2 regions of the Pantoea sp. X-Soil-TKNS-1211 genome follow, and region 2 is predicted to be linked to the other one. Evidence: predicted binding sites of a transcription regulator. Region 2 holds the regulator's gene; the other holds the start of a gene.

Region 1 (9,773 bases), 2.0 Mb from region 2:
GCATAATGTAGCAGCGACGTTTATCCGCCAGCGCCACCTTCAGTAGCGCCAGACAAAAGGCTTTGGCGCAGCGCTCATTGAAGCCGCCCATCGAACCGGAAGTATCGACGCAAACAATAAAGGGGCCACGAGGTTGTTCTTCATGGTGCTGATGACTGACCGGTCGCAAAGAGATTTTTTCGTGCCAGGCATCGCCTTGCAGCCGATAGGTCAACAGGCGTTTTTCCACCAGGCGACGATAAAATTCCAGCTCCAGCTCACTGATACTTAATGTTGCCAACTCGGGCGGTAGCAGGCGCAGTACATCATCGCTCTGATGAATACCGCTGACCTCTTCCGGCACGTTATCTTGTTCGCGTACCAACTGGTGAAACTCCTCCAGTGGCGCATCCTGGGATGGCACCGCTTTCGCTTCACGGCTGCGTCCCAACTGTTGCGCCAGCTTCATCAGTTCGGGTTGTTGGGCAAGAAAATCACCGTATTGCACGATCAGTTCATAGTCACCATGCTGGAGCGGTGCTTTGCTCATATCCCACAAGCGTCCGGCAGCGGCTTCATCGTCATCGGTGAGTATCGGGGCCAGTTGCCCGCTCAGTGCCATGCGCTGCTGCAACTCCGCCAGCAAACGTTCGCGTTGTTGTTCCATCAACGTCTGATTCAGCGTCAGGGTTTGTAATGTCAGGCTGAGACGCCAGCGTTGCAGGAACAGGGTGTGTTGCGCGTTGCTGACCTGGTCGCTATCGGTATGCAGCAGCAGTTTGCTGGCTTCTTCGATAAACGGCGATGGCAAGGTTTTTAGTTGGCTAATGATGGTGGGTAATTGCAGGTTGAATTCATGCTGGCTGAACAACTGCGCTTGCTGAAACAGTTGAAACTCCTGCGCTAGCGTCTCGGGCACCGCCGTGGTTTTCATCTCTTCGGCGATTTCGGCGCGCCAGCGCGGCAGATCACGCATCATGGCTTGCTTAAGACGCGGGAATTTCTCAAAGAACATCGCCAGTTGTGGCGACGCCAGCAGCGCCAGAATTAACTCCTCGATCAGCTCGGTCTCACCAATCGACAACAGCGTGCTTAGCGTCTCCAGCGAGATCATTTACGCGCCTGTTTCAACTGTTCCGCCACATCTTGCAGGCTGGTTTCGATACGTGCCAGCCAGTCATCACTGATAAACAGGCAGCGCTGGTGCTGGCTGAACAGCGTCCGCTGGGCGCGCAACTGGTTATCCAGTACGTCAAATTCATCAATGATTTCCTGCGGCAATTCGTTGCTGGTGCTGACGCCGGGCAGTGTCAGACGTGTACCCTGTAGGCTGACATCACGTAATGTCAGGCAATGATGTGCGTCCACCAGCAGGTCAATCGTTTGTGCAAAGCCAATGCCGTTGAGCTTGCCACGGATCTCACCACCTTTCAGCAGCCATTGGTTCAACGCTTCGCGGCTGATCAGCACGTGGCTGACCTGCATATCATGCAACATCAACGGTTGTTGCAGCATCAACGTCAGTTGCTCATCGCTTAGCGTCGCAGGTAATTCATAATGGGGTTTGCGGCTGAACATGCCGCTGTGCTTCTCCAGCGTTAGCGCCTGCGCCACGCTCTGCTGCTGTTGCAGCGCCAGCCGCCGCGCTTTGATCTGCTGGAGTTTCATCAGCATCGGTTGTTGTTGCCAGGCGTGTTGTGTCATCAAGGCATCAATTTCGCGATCCAGCAGCTTCATTGACGTGACGTCATGCCACAGGCAATCTTTCAACAGAATCAGATCCAGCGGGGCAATAGACGTGCGGCCACTGTAGAACGCGCTGGCCTGCAACAGATGGATGGCTTTTTTCCAACGGCGGTCAGAAATGTAAGGCGCATCGGGTAGATTTTCCAGCTGCTGACGCAGCTGATAGATCAGCTCAAATACGTGGTCTGGCAGGCTCACCTGACTGATGCCTTGTTGCCACTGATAGTACTCTTCATCGCTGATACAGAGTGAGTCGGCCACCGGATTGACGCTTTCATCCTGCTGGTGGGTTAGCATGCTGCGGAAGTTCTGTTTTTCGTGCACGTTATCGAGCCACAGACGAATCAGCATCCGGTCATACAGAGCTTCCAGCCCACTGTCGGCTTCCGGCAGTTCGTTGGAGGCGGTGACCAGCAGGCGCATCGGAATCTTATCTTCACTGTCGCCATTGCGGAAGCGACGTTCGTTGATGGCGGTAAGCAGGGTATTCAGAATCGCCGGACCGGCTTTCCAGATTTCATCAAGAAAGACGATTTCGGCATCCGGCAGATAGCCTTTGGTCAGACGCTGATAGCGACCTTCATCTTTTAATGCCTGGATGGAGAGGGGACCAAATACTTCTTCAGGAGTGGAGAAGCGCGTCATCAGGTATTCAAACGCGCGGGCATGCTGGAAAGCGTACTTCAGGCGGCGGGCGATCAGGCTTTTGGCGATGCCTGGCGGCCCCAGCAAAAAGACGCTTTCGCCACTCAGTGCGGCTAACAGACAGAGGCGGATCGCATGATGCCGTTCATACAACCCCTTTTCCAGGGCGTTGCTCAGGCGAGAAATTCTTTCTGCCAAAAGATGGGGTTGAGCCATAATCACATCATTGTCCTTCTGATCCTGGTGCCATCGCATTCTGGCGAGCGCATTACTCTACTGATTATCATGCGTGAAAGCGTTGATAGCCGTCAGCTTTTTTGTTTCAGAAGGTTGATGCGAGGCTACTCGCCTGTTGCGGCGCATTTTTGCTGGATTTTGCCGTGAAAAACCGCGTCGCTCACGCCATGTTGTATGTTTGTAAGGGTAGGTTTTTTTGGGAATATGTGCATACTGTGCGCTTTTTGATGGCCAGAGCGGTCGGCAACCGCCTGATCGACTCCAACAAAAGATAACTCTATGAGCTCGGAAAACAAGCAGTCCCTTGGCGCAGTCACGCTGGCCGCAATCGGTGTGGTATATGGCGATATTGGCACCAGTCCACTTTATACCTTGCGCGAATGTCTCTCCGGCCAGTTTGGTTTTGGTGTGGAACGCGAAGCGGTATTCGGCTTCCTTTCCCTCATTTTTTGGCTGCTGATTCTGGTGGTGTCGCTGAAATATATCAGCTACGTAATGCGCGCTGATAACGCCGGTGAAGGTGGTATTCTGACGCTGATGTCACTGGCTGGGCGTAATACCGGTGCCAGAGCCACGGCGATTTTGGTGATCATGGGATTGATTGGTGGCAGCTTCTTCTATGGCGAAGTGGTGATCACGCCGGCGATCTCCGTGATGTCGGCGATTGAAGGTCTGGAGATCGCGGCACCTTCACTCGACCCCTGGATTGTTCCCTTGTCGATCACGGTGCTGACGCTGCTGTTTATGATCCAGAAGCATGGCACGGGTATCGTCGGTAAGCTGTTTGCCCCGGTGATGCTGCTGTGGTTTATCGTGCTGGCAGTGCTGGGTGCTAACAGCATCATAAAAAATCCCGAAGTATTACAGGCGCTTAACCCGTCACATGCGGTGAACTTCTTCCTGCATTACAAATCCATCTCCTTCTTTGCTCTCGGGGCCGTGGTGCTGTCAATCACCGGGGTGGAGGCGTTATATGCTGATATGGGGCACTTCGGTAAGTTGCCGATTCGCCTGGCATGGGTCACGGTGGTGCTGCCGTCGTTGGTGCTGAACTATTTTGGTCAGGGGGCGCTGTTGCTGGCACATCCTGAAACCATCAAAAACCCGTTTTTCCTGCTGGCACCGGACTGGGCGTTGATTCCACTGTTGATTCTTGCCACGCTGGCGACGGTGATTGCCTCGCAGGCGGTGATTTCCGGCGTCTTCTCGCTGACGCGTCAGGCGGTACGTCTCGGCTATCTGCCGCCGATGCGCATTATTCATACCTCGGAGATGGAGTCCGGCCAAATCTACGTGCCGGTAATCAACTGGCTGCTCTATTTCGCGGTGCTGATTGTTATCGTCAGCTTTGAACACTCCAGCAACCTCGCGGCGGCATACGGTATCGCGGTTACCGGTACTATGGTGCTGACCACCATTCTTTCCTGCACCGTGGCGATCAAAAACTGGCACTGGAATAAAATTGTCGTCAGTTTGATTCTGGTGGCACTGCTGTGCATTGATGTCTCGCTGTTCTCCGCCAACCTGGTGAAAATCTTCTCCGGCGGTTGGTTGCCGCTATGTCTGGCGCTGGTGATGTTTATCGTTATGACCACCTGGAAAAGCGAGCGTTTCCGCCTGCTGCGTCGGATGCATGAACACGGTAACTCTCTGGAAGCGATGATTGCCTCGCTGGAAAAATCGCCACCAGTGCGAGTGCCGGGCACGGCAGTGTATATGTCGCGCGCGTTGAATGTGATCCCGTTTGCCATGCTGCATAACCTCAAGCACAACAAAGTGTTGCATGAACGTGTGGTGCTGCTGACATTGCGTACTGAAGATGCGCCGTATGTCCATAACGTACGGCGCGTGACGATTGAGCAACTTTCACCGACCTTCTGGCGCGTGGTAGCCAGCTACGGCTGGCGTGAAACGCCCAATGTGGAGGAGATTTTTCATCGCTGCGGGCTGGAAGGGCTGAACTGCCGCATGATGGAAACCTCGTTCTTTATGTCGCATGAATCGCTGATTATTGGCGATCGTCCGTGGTATCTGCGCCTGCGTGGCAAGTTGTTCCTCGCTCTGCAACGCAATGCGCTGCGCGCGCCGGATCAGTTTGAAATCCCCCCTAATCGGGTGATTGAACTGGGAACCCAGGTCGAGATTTAACGCGCCTCTGCGCGTCCGTTACCAGCTTAGCGTGACGCGCAATCCCCCAGTTTCTCGCTGGCTAAAGGCTACGTCGATACCGTGCAGTAGCGCGATATTCTTCACAATCGACAGCCCTAATCCGCTGCCGGTTTGCGTTTGTCCCGGAGGACGCCAGAAACGTTCGCCCAGACGCGTTAACATCTCCTTGCTCACTCCCGGGCCATTATCATCGATGGTCATGGTGCGAGCCGTCAGGCTCACCTTCACCTCGCTGCCGCTCGGGGTATAACGCAGCGCGTTATCCAGCAGATTACGGATCATCAATGCCAGCAGCAGCTGATGACCGTTCATCACCGGTTCGGCTGCTGTATGCAGCTGTAAATCGATATGTTTCTCTTCTGCCTGGGGAAAATGTTCGGCCAGCAAATTTTGTAGCACCGTGGCCAGCGCTATCGGTTGGAATTCGTTGCGCAGATCATCCGCTTCCACTCTTGATAGCGTCAGCAATTGATCCACCAGCCGGGTTGCTCGCAGGATCCCTGCATCCAATTGTTGTAGTGCGCGATTGCGCATCGCGTCATCGTCGTCTGCCAGTTGGATGACTTCACTCTGTACCCGTAACGCCGCCAACGGGCTGCGCAACTCATGGGCGGCATCTGAGGTAAAACGGCGTTCACGCTGCACCAGATCCGCCATGCGGCTGAACAGGTCGTTCAGGGCTTGTACCAGCGGTTGGACTTCTTTTGGCAAGCGTGTCAGCGGGAGCGGTGTGGCATCATCGGCTGCACGTTGCTGGAGTGAGGTGGTGAGGCGTTGCAACGGACGTAGTTCAAACCACACCAGTCCCAGCAACAGCGCCAGCATAAAGGGCAAAGCGATCAGCCACGGCACAATGCTGCTTTGCGCCAGATTGCTGGTCATATCGTCGCGGTAATCCCACTCCTGGCCCACCACCACGCGATAACGTTGATCGGGAGATGTCAGCCACAGCAGACGCCAGCTGTCATCATCATCGTGCAGCTGGCCATTGCGAAAGCCATCGCGCCCGTCATCAAACTGTAAATCGCGACCCTTTTCTCCATCATTGAGCAGCAACGTGCCGTCGTGGCTAAAAATGGCGAAAGCCAGCGCGTCATCATCCTGTTTGCCGCGATGATGGCTCAGTAACGCTTTGTTCTTCGGTAACGTCGCGCTATGCAGCGTCGCCGGGTCGAGTGCCAGCAGGCGTTTGGCGAACAGCATTTGCTGGGTATCAAACAGTTCATTGACAGTTTCGCGTGTCTGATGCCAGGCGCTCAGGCTGGCACTGCCCCAGCACAGTATGATCAGCAGCACAAAACCGAGGGTGAGCCGCAGGAACAGGCTCATTCTGCCGCCCCCAGCGTGTAGCCAACGCCATGGACGGTTCGAATAAACTGGCTGCCGAGTTTTTTACGCAGATGATGGATGTGCACCTCCACGGCATTGCTGGAGACATCGTCATCCCAACTGTAGAGTTTCTCCTCCAACTGGCTGCGCGTCAGCACCTGACCAGGATTACGCAGGAACAGCTCCAGCAGCGCCAGTTCACGGCTTTTCAACGTTATCGGTTCGCCTGCCAGCAACACGCTGTGGCTGGCGGGGGACATCGCCACCTTGCCGTGGCGCAGCTCCGGTTGTAACTGGCCGTGACGCCGACGAATCAGTGCCTCCAGACGCGCCGAGACTTCTGCCAGGGCAAAAGGTTTGCACAGATAATCATCCGCCCCCAGCTGCAAACCCTGAACCCGCTGATCGAGCGCATCGCGTGCCGTGAGGATCAACACCGGCACGTCCTGACCTTGTTGCCGCCAGTGGCGCAGGATATCGAGTCCATCTTTTTCCGGCAGTGACAAATCCAGGATCACCGCATCCCAGGGGGCTGATGCCAGCGCCTGAAACCCGGCTTCACCGGAAACAAACCAGTCCACGCTGAAACCGAGTTTGGTCAGGCCGACTTTCAGGCCGTCACCAATTAAGGTGTCGTCCTCAATCAATAAAATCCGCATGTAAATCCCTCCCTGTATCCTGGTGTTATACGAAGCAGAAGGGTTCATGTACAGGATAAATCGCAGCATTTGACCTTATTTTCACGATTTTTAATAAATTGATCAGCCTTAAGATCCTGTTAAGAACTGTATGTTGAAATAGCCCCTGTATCCCGCACATTCATGGAAAAGAGGTGAAATATGAAAAAGCATGCAGCAATTTTTGCGATCGTCGCGCTGGCAGCCATGCCGGTTCTGGCGGCTCAACAGGGGGGATTTGTTGACCCGAATGCGCCTGCCGCACAAAGTCATGCCGGTGGCTTTCAGCCCGGTAACACTAGCGTTGTGACGGTTAAGCAGGCTGAAGAGATGAAGGACGATAGCTGGATCACCGTGCGTGGTTATCTGGACAAGCAAATTGGTAAAGAGGATTACCTGTTCCGCGATGAGACGGGCACCATGAAGGTCGAAATCGATCACAAACGCTGGGACGGACAAACCATTTCGCCCAAAGATCGCGTTGAGCTGACTGGCGAGCTGGATAAGGATTTCAACGCGATTGAGTTGGACGTGAAACAGATCAGAAAACTACCGTAATCTCTCTAAGAGGCTGCTCAGGTAGCCTCTTCTTCGCCAAGCTCCAGCCAGACTGAATGTTCTCCCGGCGTATTCCCCTGGGTCCAATATGCTGCTTTCCAGGCTTTCCCCTGCCAGGTGACTTTATCCTTAGTGGAATAGGACATCGATTTATTCCATTCACGTAGCTGCTCCGGATCAGCAAACTTCCAACCCGCACCATTAACAGGTTCAGACTGGGTCCATTTTGTCGCAATGTATTTAATACCGGCGAAAGTAACCTTATCTCCTGCCATATACGTGCTTTCTTCACCCCAATCTGGAAATTCAGTGGGTTTAGCTGGATTTTCCGGAACGGATGAATACAGCGGGGAAGTGGCGGTCATGGTCACGCGTTTGGTATCTACGTTGCCATCTTTGTCCGTTACGCTGACTTCATAAACCGCGATACCGGTGTGGTTTGCCGGAACCAGTGCTTTGGCTTTGGCCTGATTAACTTCGGTTCTCCAGCCTCCTCCCGGTTTTTCCTGTAGCCAAAAAACACCTTTCCCTTCCGCCACTTTCCAGCTAAAAGAAACGGCATTCTTACTGGCGGAAGCATCCAGTTCAAACAGGACGGATTCGTCCAATGAACTTGTAACGCTGAAATCAGCTGAGACGATCGCGACAGGCCCGATCGCTTCAACCCTTGGTGTTATGCTCACCTCATCAGCATAAGCGGCAGCCACCAATAAAACGGCGATCAAGCTGGCAAGCGCTTTCATTTTAAAATTCATTAGATTCAATCCTCGATGCCTGCGTGGTTACGCACGACAAATACACATTCCGTTACCTATGAAAAAACTTAACATAAGGACCAGAAGGGAATTTCTTCTGGAAACGCAGGGAGTTTCTCTCATTGATTGAGAAAATTCGGGTGCGGTTGTTTGTAGATGTGTTTTTTGGCCCACCAAACTCAAATATTTTCTGGCACAAGCGAAACGTTTCGATGGCGATCACATTTCCGTGATGCCACCATTGAGTTGCTATACATTTTTTATACACTCCGGTCAGCGAAACGTTTCGCTGTGGAGTGGAAGAAATGAAAAAAGGTCGCTTGTTAAATGCTGAAATCTCTCATGTGATTGCCCGTCTGGGTCACACGGATACGCTGGCGATTGCCGATGCGGGTTTGCCCATTCCTGTGGGACCGCAACGTATCGATCTGGCGCTGACGCCGGGTACACCCGAGTTTTTACAGGTTGTTGCGGTGGTTACCCAGGAGATGCAAGTTGAGAGCGCTCTGATGGCGGAGGAGATTAAGCAGTTCAACCCGCAGCTCCATAGCGCACTGCTCGCCGTGCTCGATGCCTTGCAACGACACCAGGGAAATACCATCGCTATTCGTTACACCAGTCATGAACAGTTCAAACAACAGACTCAGCGTAGTCAGGCGGTCATTCGCAGCGGAGAGTGCTCTCCGTATGCGAATGTCATCCTGAGCGCGGGCGTTACCTTCTGAGGTCGCTATGCAACCGTTATTGCAACTCAAAGGGATTGAAAAGTCGTTTCCCGGTGTGAAAGCGCTGAAAGGCGCATCGCTGGCTGTTTGGCCTGGTCGGGTGATGGCGCTGGTGGGCGAAAATGGTGCCGGTAAATCCACCATGATGAAAGTGCTGACCGGTATTTACAGCATGGATGCCGGATCACTGCACTGGCTCGGCAAAGAAACCACTTTTTCCGGGCCAAAATCATCCCAGGAAGCGGGCATTGGCATCATTCACCAGGAACTCAACCTGATCCCGCAACTGACTGTGGCGGAGAACATCTTCCTGGGACGTGAATTTGTGAACCGTTTTGGCCGCATTGAGTGGAAAAAGATGTATGCCGAGGCGGATGCATTGTTGGCGCGTCTGAACCTGCGTTTTAACAGCCATAAGCTGGTGGGTGATTTGTCGATTGGCGACCAGCAGATGGTGGAGATCGCCAAGGTTCTCAGCTTCCAGTCGCGCGTCATCATCATGGATGAGCCGACGGATGCGCTGACCGACACCGAAACCCTGTCGCTGTTCCGCGTGATTAACGAGTTGAAAGCGCAGGGGTGCGGCATCGTCTATATCTCCCACCGTATGAAAGAGATCTTTGAGATTTGCGATGACGTCACGGTGTTCCGCGACGGGCAGTTTATTGCCGAGCGTCCGGTTAGCGAGCTGAGTGAAGAGAGCCTGATTGAGATGATGGTCGGGCGCAAGCTGGAGGAGCAGTACCCGCATCTTGACCAGACGCCAGGCGCGGTGCGTTTACAGGTGGAAAACCTGAGCGGGCCGGGAGTGCATGACGTCAGCTTTAACCTGCGTAAAGGTGAAATCCTTGGTGTTTCCGGCCTGATGGGCGCGGGACGTACCGAATTGATGAAGTTGTTATATGGCGCACTGCCGCGTAGCGGCGGCAAAGTCACGCTGGACGGCCGCGAAG
Region 2 (9,773 bases):
ACGCTGTCAGGGCGACAGCGGGGACGAATATTAACGGCAGGCTGATGAGCTGGCAAGGGGAAAAAGCGATTTTTCATCATGACTGACCAGCATCTGTGCTATGCGTCGTTTTTTTAGGCGTTGCGGACCTTTTCCGGCCCGCTCAGCCACTTAGCGAGCGGCACGGGTCAGAATCACCTGGGCCGGTAAGCACTGCAAGCGACGAATTCGCCACAACATCATCACTGCCGCAGAAGTCAGTCCGACAATAAAGCCGCACCAGAAACCAGCGGGACCGAGCCGCGGCACCACCAGGTCGGTAAGCGCCAGAATATAACCGACGGGTAAGCCCAGTACCCAGTAGGCCACCAGCGTGATAAAGAAGATCGAACGCGTATCTTTATAACCACGCAAAATACCGCTACCAATCACCTGAATCGAATCAGAAAACTGATAGATCGCTGCCAGTAGCATCAACTGAGCGGCCAGCGTAATCACCTCAGGATTGGCGGTATACAACGCGGCAATATGATGGCGGAAGGTCACGGTAAATAACGCGGTGAGAGCCGCCATACCGATGCCGACTCCTTGCGCAGTCCATGCCGCGACACGCGCCTGTTCTGTTGATCCCTGTCCCAGCCGATAACCGACGCGAATGGTGGTGGCTACCCCCAGCGACAGCGGCAGCACAAACATCAGTGAACTGAAGTTCAGCGCGATCTGATGTCCGGCGACTTTGACAATGCCCAGAGGTGACACCAATAAGGCGACTACGGCAAACAGTGTCACCTCAAAAAACAGCGCCAGCGCGACCGGTAATCCAAGGCTAAACAGACGCGACAAAATAGCGCGCGACGGCGCGGAAAAACCGCTGCTCATGCGAATATCGCGCATGCTGCCCATGCGTTTCAGCCAAAAGCGCATCACGATAAACATCACCCAATACACGGTGGCGGTAGCGACGCCGCAACCGACACCACCCAGTGCCGGCATACCGAAATGGCCATAGATGAACACGTAGTTGAGTGGGATATTGGTCAGCAACCCAAGAAAACCCAGCACCATACCGGGCTTGGTTTTGGACAAACCTTCACACTGATTGCGCGCTACCTGGAAAAACAGGTAGCCGGGCGCACCGAACAGCAGCGCATGAAGATAGCCTTCGGCTTTGGCGGCCAATAGCGGATCGATATCATGCATCGCATGAATCAGATAGCCCGCGTTCCACAGCACCAGCATGATCAGTAACGCGACAAAAAACGCCAGCCAGTAACCCTGACGAACCTGTTCAGCGATGCGCTCACGGCGTCCCGATCCGTTGAGTTGCGCAACGGTAGGCGTCAATGCCAGCAGCAAACCATGACCAAACAAAATGGCGGGAAGCCAGATAGAGGTGCCCACCGCAACGGCGGCCATATCCGTGGCGCTTACCGCACCGGCCATAATGGTATCCACGAAACCCATCGCGGTCTGGGCAACCTGAGCAAGGATGACCGGGATCGCAAGGGCCAGCAATTGACGCGCTTCTGTTAAATACTTCTGCACGTATCACCTGCATTTAAATAAGAAGAGAACGGGGAGAGATCCCCAAAGAATGCGCGGCCTAGTGTACCGGTCTGATGACGCTTCGCCAAACTTTGTTCGCATTTTGTTAAAACGGCTGTGTAAATTTCACCCGCCGCCTAATTAAACCCGAACGGCTCAGCTGTGATAAACTAGCGCAAACTTCGCAGAGGCTGAGATTATGTTTACTGGAATTGTGCAAGGCACAGCAGAGATTGTTGCTATCGAAGAAAAAGAGTTGTTTCGTACCCATGTGGTGAAGCTGCCGGAGGAGTTATTGCCGGGGCTGGCGCTGGGCGCGTCAGTGGCGCATAACGGTTGCTGCCTGACGGTGACGGCGATTGAGGGTGATCAGGTCAGCTTTGACTTAATCAAAGAAACCCTACGGATTACCAATCTGGGTGAATTACAGGTGGGGGGTGTCGTCAATATTGAACGTGCGGCGAAATTCAGCGACGAAATTGGCGGCCATTTAATGTCTGGTCATATTATGACCACGGCAGAAATCTGTAAAATCATTCAGTCCGAAAATAACCGTGAAGTGTGGTTTAAATTACAGGATCCGGCGCAGATCAAATATATTCTGCATAAAGGTTTTGTCGGCATTGACGGTATCAGCCTGACGGTTGGCGATGTGACGAAGAGTAAATTCTGTGTGCACCTGATACCGGAAACGCTTGAACGCACCACGCTTGGCACCAAGAAGCTGGGCTACAAGGTGAATATCGAGATTGATCCGCACACGCAGGCGATTGTGGAAACCGTGGAGCGCGTACTTGCGCAACGTGAAGCCACCGCACTGGCGCATCACCAGTCCGATGAGAGCGAATAACAGCTAATTCGTAGCGGCGCGATTTATCGCACTGTTTTAAAAGCGCGTGATAAATCACGCCGCTACAATATCTCGGGTTTAACGCGCGACGCGCAGGCCGCCCTCAGTCCCACGACTAAAAACCACTTGCCACAGCTGAATATCGCGCGCGCGGAATGCACCGGCGCAGGCATTAAGATAATAGCTGAACATGCGTTTAAAACGGTCGCCGTATTTTTCTGCCAGCTGCGGCCAGGCGTCAAGAAAACGCGCATGCCAGGCCATGAGCGTGGTGTCATAATCCGCGCCAAAATTGTGCCAGTCTTCCATCACAAAATGTGATTCGCTGGCATTGGCAATCTGACGTACGGAGGGCAGACAACCATTCGGGAAGATATATTTGTCGATCCAGGGATCCACATTCATATCGGTTTTAATCGCCCCAATGGTATGCAGCAGGAAAATACCGTCCGGCTTCAAATTACGATCGGCCACCTCAAAATAGGTCGCGTAATTTTTGGGACCCACATGTTCGAACATGCCGACCGAGACGATACGGTCAACTTGCAGATTCAGGTCACGATAATCCTGCAACAGGATGGTGACGTCCAGACCAGCACAACGCTCCTGTGCCATCTTCTGTTGCTCTGCCGAAATGGTGACGCCATGCACTTTCACGCCATAATTGCGTGCGGCAAACTCTGCAAGACCACCCCAACCGCAACCAATATCGAGCAATGTCATGCCGGGTTTCAGTTGCAGCTTGCGGCAAATCATATCAAGTTTGGCCTGCTGAGCCTGTTCCAGCGTCTCGGCATCTTTCCAGTAACCACAGGAATACTGCATGAAAGGATCAAGCATCAAGGAAAACAGGTCATTGCCAAGATCGTAATGCTCTTTACCCACAATCCATGCGCGTTTTTTCGATTGCAAATTGGTCAGACGCGCAGCTGCAATACGCAGCGTGTCTTTAAAATGATGAGGTAATTGCTGATCCAGATGATGCTTCAGTACACGGTGGAAAAACATGTCGGGACTTTCGCAGTCCCACCAACCGTCCATATAGCTTTCACCCAGGCCCAGTGAACCTTCCTGCAAAACCCGTTTAAAAAAATCCGGATGCTTAACCTGAATATCCCAGGGGCGAGTGCCGTTGATAGCAATATCAGCCCGTTCCAGTAATTCATGGGCGATACGAAACCAGTGGTTTTCTTCAAGGCTCACTTCTTCTATACACGATGAACTCATAGCTTCTCCATCACCTTTCCGATTTCAACCTGAGAAAATAATAGCCAATTTCTCCAGGCTTGTGAGAGAACTCACGGAAAATCCGTGCGCCAGATATCCGACGTTTTACAGAGGTATGAATCTGAATAGAAATGTCTGGCACAACACAGCGGAGAATATCGTGCAGACGCCATCCCAGCGACAGGGTCGCTTAATATTAATACAATTATGTTATTGATTTGTTACAGAAATGCTGACCCACGCAGTATATGCTTACGTGGGTCAATATTCAACGACTTATCGTTAGGTTGCTAACTAAAGTCGTTGCATCAGTGATTATCTTCGCAGGCTAAGGAGTTGTGAGCAACATCACTTTGTGCGTTTGCCGTACGTTGCCAGGCGAAACCGGCCCAGGCGAGTGCCACGGTGGCGAGCATGACAAGGCTGGTGCTGTGCAGCGCCTGCTGTAATCCGGCGGAAACCACCAGGCTGGCGACAAAACATAATCCGAGTTGCAGCAAATTCTGTAATGAAGCGGCTTTACCCGTCGCCTGGGGGAAGGGCAGCAGGGCGCTGGCGACCACAATCGGATAGATAGCACCATTTGCCAGCGCCATGCCGCAAAACGGCAGCAGCAATGCCCACAGGGCCGGTGAAGAGAGTTGTGCCACCACAAACAGGCCAAGAATGCTCAGACTGTAGATCACCAGCAACCACGGCAGCAATTGTTTTCCGTGAAAACGATTCAGTAGCGCGCGGCAGCCAAATCCACCGATCAGAAAGGCGATAGTCTGCGGCACGTAGCTCAGACCAATATCCGCCGGTGACAAACCTACATCCGCGAGGATGAAGGGTGAACCGGTCAGCCAGGCGAAAAAACTGGCGGAACAGGCTGAATAAATCAATACATTACCGCTATAGGAACGTGATGCCAGCAGCGTCAGCCAGCCTGGCTGAGGCGCTCGGGTGGTTTGAGTACGCCTGGGATTGGCGAGGCACAGAGTACCGATCAGCAACACCAGGGTGATTAGCGTCAGCAGCAGGAAGATGCTTCGCCAGTGAAAATGTCCCATCAGCCAGGCACCCAGTAATGGGGCGAGCGCCGGTGACAAGGCAACCAGCGGCATAATGGTGGCAAAAACTTTGTTAGCCTGGCTCTGCGGATAACGATCCACCACCAATGCCTGCCAGCTCACGGCAGCCGCACAGACACCCACAGCCTGTACAAAGCGCAGCGCCAGCATCAGGCGGACGTCAGTCGCCCACAACATCCCCAGGCAGCCGAGGGCAAAAATCACTAATCCTGCCAGCAGAATCGGCTTACGACCGAATCGGTCAGACAGCGGTCCCCAGAACACCTGCGCGCAGGCAAACCCGCCAAGGAACAGGCTGAGACTGGCACTGATCGTGCCGGGTGTGGTGGCAAAATCCTGCTGCATGGCACCGAATGCCGGCAGGTACATATCCGTAGCCAGAAAGCCCAGCATGCTGAGTAAAGCAAGATAAGGCAGAAATCCTTTTGATGACAACATGGTAATTCTCTTTAGACAGGTAAACGCGGGGGAGTGTAAAAGCGTGCGAGGGGCTTTGTGAAACGTTAATATTTGCGCAGTGCTATCAAAAAATTTGCAGGCAAAAACATGTGGTCTGAATACGCTCTTGAGGTGGTGGATGCTGTGGCTCGAACCGGTAGTTTCAGTGCGGCGGCGCAGGAGTTACACCGGGTGCCTTCTGCCATCAGCTATACGGTGCGCCAGCTCGAAACCTGGTTGGCTGTGCCGTTGTTCGAACGTCAGCATCGGGAAGTGGTGTTAACGGCGGCAGGAGAACATTTTGTACGTGAGGGGCGAAGTGTTATCAAAAAAATGCTGGCCACGCGGCGGCAGTGCCAACAATTGGCGAATGGCTGGCGTGGTCAGCTCAGTATTGCGGTGGATTGTATTGTGAAACCGCAGCGTACTCGTCAATTGGTCAAGGATTTCTATCGCCACTTTCCCGATATGGAGTTGATAATCAGCTATGAAGTGTTCAACGGCGTCTGGGATGCGCTGGCCGATGGGCGGGTCGATGTGGCAATTGGCGCCACCCAGGCGATCCCGGTTGGCGGTCGTTTCGCTTTTCAGGACATGGGGGCACTTAACTGGCGCTGTGTGGTCAGTCCCGATCATCCACTGGCGAAAAGTACCTTGTTGGACGAAGAGACCCTGAGAGCCTGGCCTTCTCTGGTGCTGGAAGACACCTCACGGGCGCTGCCGCGACGTATGACCTGGACATTGGATAATCAGCGCCGACTGGTGGTGCCGGAATGGGAAACTGGCCTCGACTGCTTGCTGGCTGGATTATGCGTTGGCATGGTGCCGGGCCATTTAGCCCGACCGTTGCTGGATAGCGGTGCCCTAACTGAGTTAGCGTTACCCACGCCGTTCCCGGATAGCCCTTGTTGTGTCAGCTGGTCAGAACAACGCAACTCACCGGCATTGAGCTGGTTGTTGACCTATCTTGGCGATGCCGAAACGCTCAACCAGGAATGGCTGAGCGAAACGGAGGCTTAGCGGCGGTAGTCGCGGAAGGGGCCATCCGCGACGGAACGACGTTCAATCAGCGTCGGCTGAACCTCAATGGTCTGCGGTTCTTCACGCTTGCTGGTAATGCGATCCAGCAGCATTTCCAGCGCTTTTTCCCCCAACTGGGCTTTGGGTTGATGCACGGTGGTTAACGCGGGAGTGAAATAGCGGGCGTTGCGCACGTTGTCATAACCGATCACCGAAATATCCTGTGGCACACGCAGGCCCATTTCATCTGCGGCACAAATCGCGCCCATAGCCATGATATCGCCGCCACAGAACACCGCAGTTGGGCGTTGTTTCTGATTGAGGATCTGCTGCATCGCCTGATAACCTGACTCCGGTTCGAAATCACCCTGCACAATCCACTCGGGGCGCGCAGTGATGCCTGCTTCGTTCAGCGCCTGCATGAATCCTGCATGACGGCCACCGCCGGTGTTGCGCTCCATTTGTCCAGGAATAGCACCGATGTCACGATGGCCACGCTCTATCAGGTAACGACCGGCAAGATAACCGCCCTGGAAGGCGTTATCCTGCACCGTATCAGTAAAGTCGCCACGCGATGCACCCCAGTCCATCACCACCATCGGGATGTTGCGATTTTCTTCCAGCATGGTCAGCAGGTCATCAGGGTATTCAGAACACATGACCAGCAGGCCATCGACGCGCTTCTGCGCCATCATTGACAGATACGCGCGCTGTTTTTGCAGATCGTTATGCGCATTGCCAAGGATCAGCGTGTAACCACGATCGAAACAATGGTTTTCCACTGCCTCGATAATTTCGGCGAAATAGGGGGCTTCACTGGAGGTGGCCAGCAGCCCCAGAGTTTTGGTGTGGTTAACTTTCAGGCTGCGCGCCACGGCGCTGGGCGAGTAATGCAGCTCTTTGATCGCTTCCCATACGGCGTTACGCGTCTCTTCCGCGACGAAACGCGTCTTGTTGATGACATGCGAAACCGTGGTGGTAGAGACACCGGCGCGTTTCGCCACATCTTTAATTGTTGCCATGAAAATGGTACTCCCGGGCTTATCGCAACTAACTGATAAGTATATTGTTAAACGTTTGCGTCTGCTAATGGTTTTGCGCCCCGATTTTCGGGGCAAATGGCGAAGAAAAAGACGTTAACACTCAGTCAATAACACTTTAACTTGCCGCAAACACAGCGTGCGCAAAAACTGTTGCGCAACGAAAGGCGGCGATTCTAGCAAGCTGGCGCGGATAACACGAGATTTTTGCCGGGGGGTGTGAGAAAATCACGATAACCCTTCAATTAATGTGACTAAGGAGTTGTGATGAGTACAGACCTGAAACTGGCGCTGTTTACCACCGTGGGCGCGCTGCTAATGATTATCGTATTCAGCTTCACCGCGATCCTTCATTAATAAAAAAGCCGGACCTGAAAATCAGTGTCCGGCTTCTTCTTTCGATCGGGTTGCTCTAGCGGATGGTCTTGGGCGTCATCATACGGCGTGCGCCGACATAGTGTTTCAACCAGTAATCCTCACCCAACGCACTGATTTGAATATCTTTACCGGTTCGTGGCGACTGAATAAATTTGCCGTTGCCAAGATAAACGCCAACATGATCGGCAGTACCACGATGATTAATGCGGAAGAACACTAAATCCCCTTTCTCCAGCATGTCACGCTTAATCGGTGCCGCATCACGCAGGTGGTACATTTCGTTCGCGGTGCGTGGGAATTTGTATTTGACCAGGTCCTTGTACGCATACCACACCAAACCACTGCAATCGAAACCGGTATGTGGTGAGGTGCCGCCCCACTGGTAAGGTTTGCCAATCTGCCCCATCAGTTTGTTCATCGCGGTCTCTCGCGCTTTCTGATAACGCTGACGATGAGAATTGCTCATCTTGATGGTGGTCAGATCGCGGTCATCGTCCAACTTCTCAGTTTTCTTTGCTACACGCTGATGACCATATTTTTTTGACGGCGATTTCAGCCGGGTCTTTTTACTCCGGGTTTTATGCAGCGCGGTTTCTGTTTTCGGCTGTTTTTTCAGCTTTAACTTCTGAACACTGGTGGCGAGGCGGGATTTCTTCGTGCTGGTTTTTACCGGGCGTCGTTTACGACGCTCATCTTCGCGCGCACTTTTCTTCTCAGCGTTATGCAAACTGGCATTGATGGGCGCATGCGGGGATGCAGAAGCCACATTAAAAAACAGTTGAGCGAAAGCCAGCATAAAAAGCGTAATGAGTAAACGCATAGTCCGGTTACAGGTTAAGCAGTCTGAAGTAACAGCCTGCGGCTATGTTAGAAAAATCTGATCAATGATCAGCGCCGAGATGATTCTAATCCAGTTTTTTTCCAAAAGGTAAGGCATTTTTCTATTAATCTGTTAGCAGACTTGATATGGGGCAAAAATGAGCGATTTCAGCTGGTTAACCCAGCAGAAATATTGCCAATTATTAATCGGTTCATGCTTATTCATGATATGGAAATGTTATGTGTGGTACTGGAACTTAACAAACATGGCGATTGATGTGCCTCGACTGCAAAATCCCGTTTTCAGTGCGGGGGTGAAGTCGCTACAATAAACAAACACGAAGTGAGGAATTAAGGAAGGCAATAATGAGTACTGTTGAGAAAATCCAGCGCCAGATCGCAGAAAACCCGATCCTGCTGTACATGAAAGGTTCGCCGAAACTGCCAAGCTGCGGTTTCTCTGCACAAGCGGTACAGGCTCTGTCTGCCTGTGGTGAGCGCTTCGCGTATGTTGATATCCTGCAAAACCCGGATATCCGTGCTGAGTTGCCAAAATACGCTAACTGGCCGACTTTCCCGCAGCTGTGGGTTGATGGCGAGCTGGTTGGTGGTTGCGACATCATCGTTGAGATGTTCCAGCGTGGTGAACTTCAGCCGCTGATTAAAGAAACTGCTGAGAAGCATAAAGAAGCAGAATAATGGCAAGGCCGACAATCGTCGGCCTTTCTTTTGGTCACTCGGCGGTGTCTTCTTCCGACAGATCGTCACTGTATGCCAGTGGCCAGCCACCCAGGCGCTTCCAGCGGTTCACCAGTTCACAAAACAGGATGGCAGTTTGTTCGGTGTCGTACAGGGCCGAATGCGCCTGAGTGCTATCAAAATCCATTCCTGCCGCCTTGCAGGCTTTTGCCAGCACGGTCTGCCCCAACACTAATCCACTTAATGCTGCGGTATCGAACGTCGCGAACGGATGAAAGGGATTGCGCTTCAGGCTGACGCGCTCAGCGGCAGCCATCAGGAAGTTATGATCGAAGGTCGCATTGTGCGCCACGATGATCGCACGGTTGCAATGGGTGTCTTTCATTCCTTTGCGCACCATCTTAAAAATGGCATGCAGCGCATCATATTCGCTCACCGCGCCACGCAGCGGGTTGCTGGGGTCAATCCCGGTAAACGCCAGGGCTTCCGGGTTAAGAATCGCGCCTTCAAAAGGTTCAACGTGGAAATGCAGCGTTTCGTCGCAATGCAGCCAGCCGTCATCATCCATCTTCAGGGTGGTGGCAGCGATTTCTAACAGGGCATCGGTTTTGGCATTAAAACCGGCAGTTTCGACGTCGATCACCACGGGATAAAAACCGCGAAAGCGTTGATGGAGAGCATTTAAGGCGTTCGATTCAGACATCA

What was found. Region 2 encodes PurR, which represses purine synthesis genes. Its sites were predicted from a motif close to CANGCAAACGTTTGCNTG; they were not measured.
Region 1: a site for PurR is predicted at 8,370-8,387, ahead of rbsD (D-ribose pyranase). Genes of this name have one in related genera too.

What each region holds. Positions count from the first base shown of each region.
Region 1 covers NZ_AP035953.1:4,335,131-4,344,903, reverse strand. Annotated here, with positions in the region: gene viaA (ATPase RavA stimulator ViaA) at 1-1,093, opposite strand, end outside; gene ravA (ATPase RavA) at 1,090-2,586, opposite strand; gene kup (low affinity potassium transporter Kup) at 2,887-4,755, shown strand; gene qseC (quorum sensing histidine kinase QseC) at 4,774-6,105, opposite strand; gene qseB (quorum sensing response regulator transcription factor QseB) at 6,102-6,764, opposite strand; gene AC6I8W_RS20495 (YgiW/YdeI family stress tolerance OB fold protein) at 6,945-7,340, shown strand; gene AC6I8W_RS20490 (carbohydrate-binding protein) at 7,358-8,095, opposite strand; gene rbsD (D-ribose pyranase) at 8,401-8,820, shown strand; gene rbsA (ribose ABC transporter ATP-binding protein RbsA) at 8,828-9,773, shown strand, end outside.
Region 2 covers NZ_AP035953.1:1,960,035-1,969,807, forward strand. Annotated here, with positions in the region: gene AC6I8W_RS09420 (MATE family efflux transporter) at 151-1,524, opposite strand; gene AC6I8W_RS09425 (riboflavin synthase subunit alpha) at 1,724-2,374, shown strand; gene cfa (cyclopropane fatty acyl phospholipid synthase) at 2,453-3,601, opposite strand; gene punC (purine nucleoside transporter PunC) at 3,910-5,112, opposite strand; gene punR (DNA-binding transcriptional activator PunR) at 5,221-6,132, shown strand; gene purR (HTH-type transcriptional repressor PurR) at 6,129-7,154, opposite strand; gene cydH (cytochrome bd-I oxidase subunit CydH) at 7,440-7,529, shown strand; gene AC6I8W_RS09455 (C40 family peptidase) at 7,585-8,370, opposite strand; gene AC6I8W_RS09460 (Grx4 family monothiol glutaredoxin) at 8,733-9,068, shown strand; gene rnt (ribonuclease T) at 9,103-9,771, opposite strand.